DNA from 2 places in the Paenibacillus sp. NMA1017 genome. Region 2 is predicted to be linked to the other one. Evidence: riboswitches for the same ligand, from Rfam matches in the RefSeq annotation. Region 2 holds a riboswitch; the other holds the start of a gene.
What was found. Region 2 has a riboswitch for cobalamin ahead of AC5ELV_RS09640 (ABC transporter substrate-binding protein). Riboswitches for the same ligand answer to the same signal wherever they lie in the genome.
Positions count from the first base shown of each region.

Region 1 (5,806 bases), 220 kb from region 2:
TGTGAATGTGGATGCCACCTTTAACCTGCCTTTTTACCGTGCTGATGACCCGGATACCATTATAGCGACAATGGGTTGCCGTACCCGCACCATTTCTGACCGTTTCGGTAGAAATCGGCAGAGTGGCAAGGGAAATCTCTCCTTCAATACCATTAATCTGGTGCGGCTTGGCATTGAGTATGGTATTTGCACAGGCAAACGCCTGGCACCTGACCGTGATCGCTTTGATGCGAGACTGGAAGAAGTTATGCGCATTGCGGTGGATGGCCTAATCCATCGCTATCAAATCCAGACCAGCCAGCCTGCCAAAGCCTCGGACTTTATGATGCGCGAAGGGGTATGGGAAGGTGGAGAACAACTGGCACCAGATGATAAGGTGGGAAGCGTACTAAAACACGGTACGCTTTCGATCGGATTCATCGGACTGGCTGAGTGCATGAAGGCACTATACGGAAAACACCACGGGGAGGATGATTTCGTATACCGCGAGGCACAGCGAATCATCACTTCTATGCGCGTGTATTGCGATCGAATGAGTGAATATCACAATTTGAATATTACATTGTTCGCTACGCCTGCCGAAGGTCTGTCGGGCAAGTTCACCTTGCTGGATCAACGTGATTTCGGGATTATTCCTGAGGTAAATGATCGAGAATATTACACGAATTCTTTTCATATTCCCGTGTATTACACGCTCCCGGCTGCTCGTAAAATCAGCTTGGAAGCTCCGTTCCATAACCTATGCAACGCTGGTGCGATTTCATACATCGAACTGGACGGCAATGCGCGGAATAACCCGGATGCGTTTCTTAAAATTGTTCAGTACGCGCTGCATCAGAACATCGGCTACTTCTCCATCAACCATCCGGTGGATCGTTGTACGGAATGTGGTTATGAAGGGATTATCGGGACAAGCTGCCCCCAATGTGGCACAGATGAGGAGCACACACACTTTCAGCGCTTACGTCGGGTAACCGGATATCTGACAGGAGATTATACCGTTCGCTTTAATGCTGCAAAACAGGCAGAGGTTCGAGACCGGGTGAAACATAAGTGAATTTGTGTGGCTACATTCCGGAATCTCTGAACGAAGGATACGGCCTGCGCACCGTCGTGTTCATTAGCGGTTGCCGTCACGCCTGTCCCGGATGCTTTAATCCAGCGTCGTGGAGCTTCCGTGCAGGTGAGCCATTCACCCCCCAACGACAACAGGAAGTCATTCGTGACATCATGGATAATCCGTTGTTGGATGGACTGACTCTCTGCGGGGGAGACCCGTTTTTCTCAGCAGCAGAATGCTCGCAATTTGTGCGTGACTTCCGCGAGGCCTGTCCCGACCGAACCGTGTGGGCTTACACTGGCTTTGTCTATGAAGATCTACTCACAGATCAGGAGCGACAGGAGCTAGCGCTTTTGTGCGATGTGATTGTAGATGGTCGTTTTGTAGAACAGCAAAAGGACCTGACCCTTCCCTTCCGGGGCAGTCGCAACCAGCGTCTGGTAGATGTAAAAGCCAGCATTCAGGCAGGCTATACCGTTTCATTGACATAAGGCGATGCTTACCCAGCAAGCAAGATGCTATATCTAATCTAAGACAAGTCCCCATCTCGGGTGAGGCTTGTCTTTTTTGCATATAGCTAACAGATTCCATTGGAGTTTCTATTGCGCATCCTGTAAGTTTCACTTATGATGGTGAACAAGTATACGAGTGCATAATTATTCGTCATACCTTAACCGCATAGCTTGGAGATAGGTGTCTGTTCTATTCAGATCAGGCTTAAAAGGGAAGCCGGTGCAAATCCGGCACGGTCCCGCCACTGTAAACGGGGAACTTTCAGCTGTTCATATATCCACTGGTCCACAGACCGGGAAGGAATGCTGAGAGTCATGATCCGTAAGTCAGGAGACCTGCCTATTTTAACAACATCGCAAGTACCTACGGAAGATAGGGAGGTGTTAAGAGCAGTCGCCGTATTTTTGATTTTTAATCACGGAGGCATTCTTTCCCCTACTTATTTTTAACTTTGGGGGGAAGAATGCCTTTTTTGGTACGTAAAAATAAAACAGCTACCCGCTAGGAGGAAAAGTACATGTCCGTTATTGAATGGCCTGAATTGTCCGGCTTAATTAGCAGTAATCTGGGATATCCGCGTATCGGCGAAAACCGGGAATGGAAGAAAGCACTGGAACGCTTTTGGAACGGCAGCATTAACGAAAGCGAACTGCAAACGGAGATGAAAAGATTACGATTGGAGCATCTGAGCAAGCAGCGTGACAAGGGGATTGATCGCATTCCTGTCGGAGACTTCACCTATTACGATCACATGCTGGATACATCTGTGATGTTTGGTCTTGTACCCGAACGGTTCAACCATCGTCCCGCGGGTCCGGTTCCTCTGTCCGTGTATTTCGGGATTGCTCGTGGACAGAAGGGAGCAACCGCCAGTGAAATGACCAAATGGATGAATACCAATTATCACTACATCGTTCCTGAATTGGCAAACGCAGTCCCGGTGTATACTGAAAATAAACCTTTACAGGCTTATCGTGAAGCAAAACAAGAACTAGGCATTGATGGGAAACCGGTCCTCATCGGCCCCTATTCATTCGTAACCCTTTCCAAAGGCTATGATCGTAAGGATTTGGCCACCATCGTACGAAGCTTCCTGCCACTGTACACCCGTATTCTGTCTGAACTAGCGGCAGAAGGCGTTCAGTGGGTTCAAATCGATGAACCTGTCCTGACCACCTCATTCCCGGCAGAGGATTTGGACATTATTCAGGAAGTCTATGAAGCTTTGACTCAAGCTGCGCCCACTTTAAATATAATGCTGCAAACCTACTTTGGCAGCCTGGACCATTATGAGCGTCTGTCCGCACTTCCGGTACAGGGATTGGGTCTTGATTTTGTGTATGATGATGGCGAAAATCTTCAGCATATATTGCAGCATGGCTTCCCTAAAGGAAAAACGCTGGGCGCTGGGGTCATTGACGGGCGCAATATATGGCGCAGCGACCTGAACGCTGTGGCTGCCCTACTGGGTCAGTTAGCAGAACAAGCCCCTGCCGAGCAGCTTATCGTGCAGCCATCATGCAGTCTGCTGCATGTGCCAGTCAGTCTGGAAGCAGAGCACAAGCTGGATCGAGAACTGGTGCAAGCGCTGGCCTTTGCTGATGAAAAGCTCGAGGAAATCGCCGTCCTAACGGCTGCACTTGGCAAACACGATCCATCCGCACTCACCAAGCTTGGACAAAGTGCAGATGCAGTAGCCCGCTTTAACAGTTCAGCGGCACGCGTACAGACAGCGGCCGATCTAGCCGACCTGTTGGCCAAAGAGCCTCTGTCACGCAGCGTCCCTTTCGCCGAGCGTCGTGAGATTCAGCAAAATAAGCTGAAATTGCCTCCTCTGCCTACAACGACCATTGGTAGCTTCCCGCAAACCGCCGAGATCCGCAAGGCCCGCCTGCACTATCGCAAAGGAGAATGGTCTGCCGAGCAATATCGAACGTTCATCCAACAGCAAATTAAGGAATGGATTGATATCCAAGAGGACATTGGCATTGATGTGCTTGTACATGGGGAATTTGAGAGGACCGACATGGTTGAATTTTTTGGCGAAAAGCTGAACGGCTTTGCTTTTACGCAAAACGGATGGGTGCAGTCCTACGGCTCCCGCTGTGTCAAACCGCCGATTATATACGGAGACGTTTCCTTCGATCAGCCCATGACTGTGGAAGAAACGGCATTCGCCCAATCGTTAACTTCCAAGCCTGTTAAGGGAATGCTTACAGGCCCGGTGACCATTTTGAACTGGTCCTTCGAACGTAATGATATTCCACGCAGTCAGGTTGCTTTACAGTTGGCTCTGGCATTACGGGCAGAGGTAGAGGCACTGGAACAAGCGGGCATAGGCATGATTCAAGTCGATGAGCCTGCAATTCGTGAAGGGCTTCCGCTGAAAAAAGAGCAACAACAAGCGTATCTGGACTGGGCGGTTCAAGCCTTCCTTGTGACCACAGCCACCGTCGAGCCTGCGACCCAAATCCATACGCACATGTGCTATTCCGAATTTCAGCATATGATCCAGTCCATCTCCGATATGGATGCCGACGTTATATCTATTGAAACTTCGCGAAGCCACGGAGAACTGATTGTCAGCTTTGAAGATCAGGTATACGACAAAGGCATCGGTCTGGGCGTGTACGATATCCACAGTCCACGCATCCCCGATGTATCTGAAATGCTAAGCATGATCCAGCGTGCCTTGCGCGTACTGCCTTCAGATTTGTTCTGGGTTAATCCGGATTGTGGTCTGAAAACCCGTACCAAGGAGGAATCTGTCGCCGCCTTGCGACAAATGGTACAAGCGGCTCAAGCAGCCCGGGCTGCATTGGCTGTATCCAACTAATTTTTTATCGTTTCGAATCACGCCTTCATTTTCACCATATTCTGTTCCCCTTTCCGGCCCTTTCTGCTAAAAACCGGGAAGGGGATTTATTCTAGGTCATATAATGTATAAGCGCCTTGAATATGTTCCATTTTCATCTGCTTCATATGTACACCTAAGCCATGTTCTCGATCCCAGGAACAACTAAAATTCAAATACAGTTCATCCTTTGCCGATGAGTCGGAAATCAGTATAGACATAAGCTGTATTTGATTCAACAATTGTTCCGGCCGCTCCACATAAGGCGCATATTCATCCGGGTCCTCTCCCCATGTACTGTAAGCATTCCGGTACTTTTCTACTATGCCAGCATAATGATGGTGTATGGACTCCAACATTTGAGGATGGATAACTGACGAGTATTCCATATACGTCTCCCATGTCTTTTTTTGCAGCTCTGTAGGTTCTTCTATAGTCTGTGCCTGTTCTTCGGAGTCGGCTCCCACGATAAATTCGACTTCTACTTCCGAGGGTTGCCCGCAAAAATTAAGATGCACTACGCCACGCAGAACAATCTCCTCAGATACATCCCAAGTCTCATCATCCTGTTCCAGTTCCATATACCAATGTTTCCAGTCCATTCTTTACCCACCTCTTCATAAAAAGTAATCTCAACCCTATTGAATACTTTACAATCTATCATTTTAATGAATGAAATTAAAGTAGCATCCTATTTGTGCTTCCAGCCATATTTCGAGGAATTTCCAAATAAAAATACTTTTTTCTACAACATTCGCTATTCAATAAAGCCTTCAAAAAAGAAAATACGCCCATTTTGGAACAAATATTTTATTATAAAAATTTAGTACCTTGCATTAATCAGTACATGATGTTAAATTATACCTGACTACTGTTCTATAATTAGTACCCGTGACAAATTATGCACAAACACACGTTTCTTCCCCTTATTCCGAACGACACCTATGAATTATTGATAACATCCAGGAAGGGAGCACCGCTCGTGAATGTGAACATCCAATTCAAAAAAGGGGTACTGGAACTGTGCGTTCTAGTTCTAATTGGACGCAGAGACCGTTATGGCTACGAGTTGGCTCAAGCCGTCTCCCGTCATATTGAAGTAGCTGAGGGAGCCCTCTATCCACTGCTTCGCCGTCTGGTATCAGAAGGATACTGCACAACGTATTTACAGGAATCGACCGAGGGACCTCCCCGCAAATATTATCGGCTGACCGATACCGGCAGTCATTATACAAGAATACTTACGCGGGAATGGAATGATTTTGTCCATAATGTCGCAAGCCTACTGGAGGAAGGAAATTCCGATGAATAGAAAACAATTTCTTACAGAGGTAGAGCAACGTCTTTCTCCTCTCTCTGCAGAGGTACGCAATGAGCTG
Region 1 covers NZ_JBZXYR010000003.1:413,945-419,750, reverse strand. The annotation lists gene AC5ELV_RS10650 (anaerobic ribonucleoside triphosphate reductase) at 1-1,057, shown strand, start outside; gene nrdG (anaerobic ribonucleoside-triphosphate reductase activating protein) at 1,054-1,551, shown strand; cobalamin riboswitch at 1,735-1,930, shown strand; gene metE (5-methyltetrahydropteroyltriglutamate--homocysteine S-methyltransferase) at 2,091-4,409, shown strand; gene AC5ELV_RS10635 (DUF6985 domain-containing protein) at 4,496-5,029, opposite strand; gene AC5ELV_RS10630 (PadR family transcriptional regulator) at 5,410-5,739, shown strand; gene AC5ELV_RS10625 (DUF1700 domain-containing protein) at 5,732-5,806, shown strand, end outside.
Region 1: linked by a shared signal. The riboswitch ahead of metE (5-methyltetrahydropteroyltriglutamate--homocysteine S-methyltransferase) and the one ahead of AC5ELV_RS09640 (ABC transporter substrate-binding protein) in region 2 are both predicted to bind cobalamin.

Region 2 (5,806 bases):
TGGCCTTTATTTCATCTGTCGGTTCCCATTTTCCGGTTTCTGATTGTATCGTCGATGACAATGGATTCGGCGCATCATTTGCAGAAGCAATGGCTCCATATGGTAATAATATTGCTGTCAATGCTGCAATCATTGCTGTTTTAGTCATGACTTTGAATGGTTTCATAGTATTAAAATTCTCCTCTTCGAAAAATATTATTGGGGGCTAAGAAATGAGTAAATTTGAAAAAAATCTGTTTAAGTATTTGTCTTACGGTTTTTTGGTAGGAATATATTATTCCTTTATTCAAGGACCAACGACGACAACTTCTTCGCTTAACGGCTCATTGCAACTTTACACAGTGTCCGCATCTACTTTTATTTTCAGAACATTATCAACCTCATTTCTATTAAGTCTCCTCTCTGGAGTCGTGTATACAATTGTTTTTTTATCCATAAGAAGGAATAAATAAATATTACCTGTAAATTTTATGTTTGTAAATAATTTTCTTTAATGGATAAAATTTAAAATAAGATAGAAGAGAGCCGTATTGATCGCAACCGTCCTTTTATTAACTGACGATTCAATAGCAAGTGCCTCCCCGTTTGGTTGTTCGTACAAAACTCTTTAGCTCCGCAACTTTTCGAGCGTAAAAGCAAGCCGTCGCTTCGTCCTGGTTTACAGTACGACGCTGTGAACAACCTGCAAGATCCCTCGCTTCACTCACTTACTAGCTAAAAAATGACTTGACTTCTAGGCACCTAAACGGCACGCTGACATGGCTTGTAAAGGAAATGGTCAGTTAACAAATTAAGCCCCCGGTTAATCACCGGGAGCTTTTCAAACTCATTCTCTAAATCACTAAGGAATGTTTTACGGGTAAATTCTCTAATAGTTAAATTTGTCTCAAAGGCTGTCTGAGAAGAATCAACAATATATTTCTTTTGTTTGGTAGCTGCTCCCAATGCTGTTACCCTTATAATAGAAATTCCACAAGGTTTGCTCACTAATTTGCCGATCAACTCTTTGGTTTTGTCGCTTTTCAAATTTTTTTCTTCCTCAATTTTTTGGAGAAGGAATAACCAACTGCTTTTTCAGACCTTTGGAATAATGTATCTTTTTTAATAGCTTGTACAAATTGATCTGCAATCTCGCTGCTAAATCTTCGTTTATGCTTCTCTTTTAGATTCATTAAGTAGTCTGGTACAGTTTTCGGACATCATGAGGGAGACGGAATGCCCGTCATTTCGTGCACGCAATGAATAGCCATCACCTTTATTTCTCGCCGTATCGTTCAAATTTAAAATATTGTGCAGCATTTATTGACAAGCTTGTGACAACAAAATAAGATAATCGTAAATCCTAATGATAAGAAATAAAGGAAGAAAACAGGTGTGAGCCGGATGACTCTATGTACGGGGTTTTGTTGAGACCCTGTAGATGGTTGTTGAGCGTGTTCACTTAAAAGGGAAGTTCGGTAGATTCCGACACGGGCCCGCCACTGTATACAGGCATCAGCAGAATACTGCTGGAGCTTTCAGAACAGCCACTGGAACTGTGAAGAACCGGGAAGGCCTGAAAGATCGCCTGGAGTCAGGAGACCTGCCTGTTTTGACATCACTGTCAGACCCACGGGATGCTGGGGAGGTGGTTAGGCGTGCTGCATACGGAATGTCTGAAACCGATCTGATCCTTTCTATATTATTAGAGTTGGCTTTGAGGTGAGTTTTGACATTTTATAATGAAAGCATTTCTGACTGCTGATCATGTGGTCTGGAATGCTTTTTTTGGCGTTTTGCGTTAGGTTTATATGTTTTTACAAGATAGAGGGGGACTCATGAAATGATAAGTAATCGTAGTAGGCGTTCATGGTTCGTATGTGCAGGGGTGATGCTGTTGCTGGCAGTTATGGCTCTTTCGGGATGTGCCAGCAATAAGACGTCGGATAGCTCCGACAAGGGTGAGAACGCGTCAGCACAACAAACAGCGACAGATAAAAAGCTGGTAATGGCGTATACGTGGAAACCGTCAGGCGTTGACCCGCACGGAGATAATAGCTGGGATGTGATGCGTTCCGGTGCAGGTGAGACACTGGTACGTTTGAATGAAAAGCTGGAGCCTGTGGCTTGGCTGGCAAAGGAGTGGAAGCAGGATAGTCCTACAGTTTGGACGTTCAGCTTGCAGGATAAAGTCACTTTTCATGATGGAAAGAGTATGGATGCAGCAAGTGTAAAAGCGTCTTTGCTACGCTCTATCGAGAAAAGCCATCTGGCGAAGGATTTACTGAATGTGAAGTCCATTGATGTAAGCGGCCCGCTGGCCTTGAAGATCACGACAAACCAGCCGAATGCGGCGTTGGTGTCCAATCTAGCTGATCCATCTACGATTGTACTGGATGTGGCATCGATGAAAGATGAGCAGAGTTACCCAGCGATGACAGGCGCTTTTAAAATTAAAGCATTCAACAAGGACCAATCGTTGGTCGTAGAGCGTTATGACGGATACTGGGGCGAGAAGGCACGACTGGCTGAAGCGACGATGAAGTTCATTACGGATGGGAATTCGCGCCTGATGGCGCTGCAATCCGGCGAGGTGGACGTAGCGACAGATATTCCGGTTGATAACGCAGAGGTACTGAAAAAGAACGACAAGCTACAAGTACTGTCGGCTCCGTCCTTGCGCACTCATATGATCGTGTACAATATGGAATCGCCAGTATTCAAGGATGCGGCGAACCGTAAGGTGGTGGACAGCCTGATTCCACGCACATCGATTGTGAGCGCCGTCATGAGGGGCTTTGGTACGGAAGCAAGCAGTCCGTTCCCGAGCATTCTTCCCTTCGGTAAAGTTGAGCGTAAAGCGCTGGACGGAACGGCGGAGCAGTTGTTAACGAAGGATGGCTGGCAGAAGGACGCCCAAGGGACATGGACTAAGCAAGGCAAGCCGTTTGAGGTTACGCTGCTGACTTTCCCTCAGCGTCCGGAGCTCTCCGTTATGGCTGAGGTCATCCAAAGCCAATTGCTGAAAGAGGGAATCCAGGTCAAAATTCGCAAGGTGGAAAATATCGACGAGGCGTTGACCAAAAACGATTGGGATTTTGCTATGTACAGTATGCTTACTGCTCATACAGGAGAGCCGCAGTATTTTATGGACATGTTTTATTCTTCGAAAAGTGAAGCCAATGTAAGCCGTTATAGTTCCAAACCGCTGGAGAGTATTCTGAACAGCTTGAAGTTGGCGAAGGATACAGCGCAGCGTAATGCCGTGACACTACAAGCGCTGGATATCATCAATACGGATTTGCCACAGTCGTTCATTGTGCATCCTGACAATGTGTTTGGCGTGAAAAAAGGGGTGGAGGGTTTTACACCGCATCCGATTGAGTATTATTACATTACGGCGCAATCCGATATTGCGGAATAACGAGCGGCGTATCCTATGATTCGTTTTATACTGGAACGTGTGGCGCAGCTGCTCATCATTGTATTTGTTGTATCCACGCTGACTTTTGTACTGATGCGGCTCGCTCCTGGTGACCCTGCTACCATTTTGCTCACCGCGCATAATGTCCCTGCCTCTGAGGAGGCGTTGACGACGCTACGGCAGGAACTGGGCTTAAACGAGCCGCTTCATATTCAATATGTGAACTGGCTGCGTGATGTGTTCACGGGGCATTGGGGCACCTCGTATGTATCCAAGGAGTCGGTGCTAGCCGAACTGTGGAACAGACTGCCTGCTACTGTGGAGCTAGCTGCTGCGGGCTTTGCTGTCATGACGGTGATCACGCTGGGGATGGGGCTGGCTGCCTCGCTAAAAGTTAGCGGTCCACTGGATCGTCTGGGCAGGCTGTTCGCCCTGCTGGGATCGTCGATCCCCTCATTTTGGCTTGGCTTTCTGTTAATCTATCTATTCTCCGTTCGCTTGGGCTGGCTCCCATCCATGGGAAGGGAGGACTGGACACATCTAGTGCTCCCAGCGCTGACTCTTGGCGCAGGTTTGGGAGCTGTGCAAGCCCGTGTACTGCGCGCTCAAATGCTGGAGCTGGGCGACCGGAATTTTGTGAAAGCAGCGAAGGCTCGAGGCTTTTCCCGTATGCATATCCTGTTTTTTGAGATATTTAAGCATGCGGTTCTGCCTATGATTACACTGCTAGGTACCAATCTATCATTTATGCTGGCAGGTAATGTCATCGTAGAGACCATTTTTTCATGGCCGGGGTTGGGCAAGTATTTTATAGATGCGATTACACAGCGAGATTATCCGGTGATTCAGGGGTATGTTATTTTCGCCGTATTTTTAATTGTAGGAGTTCAGTGTTTGGTGGATGTGGTCCAGACGGCGATAGACCCGAGGCTGCGTTTGCGTTAAGGGGGAAGCTGAAAATGAAAAAGATACGGCTTTCCTTTCAAGGGAGCCTGCTGGCAGGAGGCGTACTGTTTGGCCTGATCGTACTGCTTGGGTTATTGGCTCCATGGGTCGCTCCTCATGATCCTCTTCAAGTGGATCTTTTGAACCGTCTGGCACCACCCAGTCGGAAATATCCTTTCGGTACGGATCATCTGGGCCGGGATGTGCTGTCACGGCTAATTTACGGAATTCGGACGAGCGTGCTAATCGCATGTGCGATTACTGTAGCTACGCTGTGCTTCAGTCTGCCTATAGGGTTGCTCATTGGTTATGTGCGCGGACGTGTAGATCAGGTGATCATGCGGGGAATCGACGGCGTACTGGCTTTTCCTGATATTATTTTAACGGTGGCGATTGTGGGCATTTTGGGCCCGGGTTTTGTTAACATGACCCTGGCGATTATTGCGGTACGGTGGGCGGGCTATGTCCGGTATATCCGTAGTCTGGTTCAAAAAGCTTGTCAGGAGGACTACGTTCGGTATGCCCGTTTATCCGGCAATTCACACGTACGTATACTGAGCCGTTACGTATTGCCACAAGCGTTGCCGCAGTTGTTGGTTTATGCGGTATGGGATATCGGACGCGTGGTGCTGATGATCGCTGGGCTGTCCTTTCTTGGACTGGGTGTACAGCCGCCCAAGCCAGAGTGGGGCGTGATGCTGCATGATGCAACCTCGTATTTTCAGGTGGCACCGCATGTCATGATCTACCCGGGTTTGGCGATTATGCTATTCGTACTTGCCTGCCAGCTTTTGGGCGACCGTTTTTCGGAAAAGGGGGCGGCCAAATAGTGGAGGATCAAACAGCCCTTGGGTGCAAGGATACGATAGAACAAGTGTCAGGGCGAAAACCGTTGTTACACGTGGAACATTTGGAAATCTGCCGCACAGGCGTAGGAGTAAGCGAAAGCGGAAGCAAACCGCTGCTGCGTGATGTGAGCTTTTCCATATATTCAGGGGAGATTGTGGCCCTGACCGGACCAAGCGGATGCGGCAAGAGCCTGACCGCACACGCAATCGCAGGCATGCTGGAGCCAGGTATTAGTGTTACGCAAGGGCATATCTACTATAACGGGGAAGACATTCTCCCGTTCCAGGAACGGCGCTGGCAAAGGCTGCGCCGAGAGGATATTGCCCTGCTCATTCAACAATCGCTGAGCGGGTTGAATCCGATCCGGACGGTCCGCGCCCAGCTGATGGACACGCTTAGACTGCACGGGCGGCGTCGGATGCCGCACGACCAAATGGAGCCGGAGCACGCTGATGCTGTCGCATCCCACACTGCACCGCAGCAAGTCCACCCGCTGGGCGTGCTGCCACGGATGCGGCAGATGCTGAGCCGTGCCACGGAGATAGTCAGAGGAGGCGCTAATCCAGTGCGGGAGGCCTATTTGCGTTCTCTGCTCCGCAAGGTTGGGTT
Region 2 covers NZ_JBZXYR010000003.1:191,733-197,538, forward strand. The annotation lists gene AC5ELV_RS09630 (hypothetical protein) at 1-166, opposite strand, end outside; gene AC5ELV_RS09635 (hypothetical protein) at 742-1,026, opposite strand; cobalamin riboswitch at 1,405-1,604, shown strand; gene AC5ELV_RS09640 (ABC transporter substrate-binding protein) at 1,823-3,403, shown strand; gene nikB (nickel ABC transporter permease) at 3,419-4,348, shown strand; gene nikC (nickel transporter permease) at 4,363-5,178, shown strand; gene AC5ELV_RS09655 (ATP-binding cassette domain-containing protein) at 5,178-5,806, shown strand, end outside.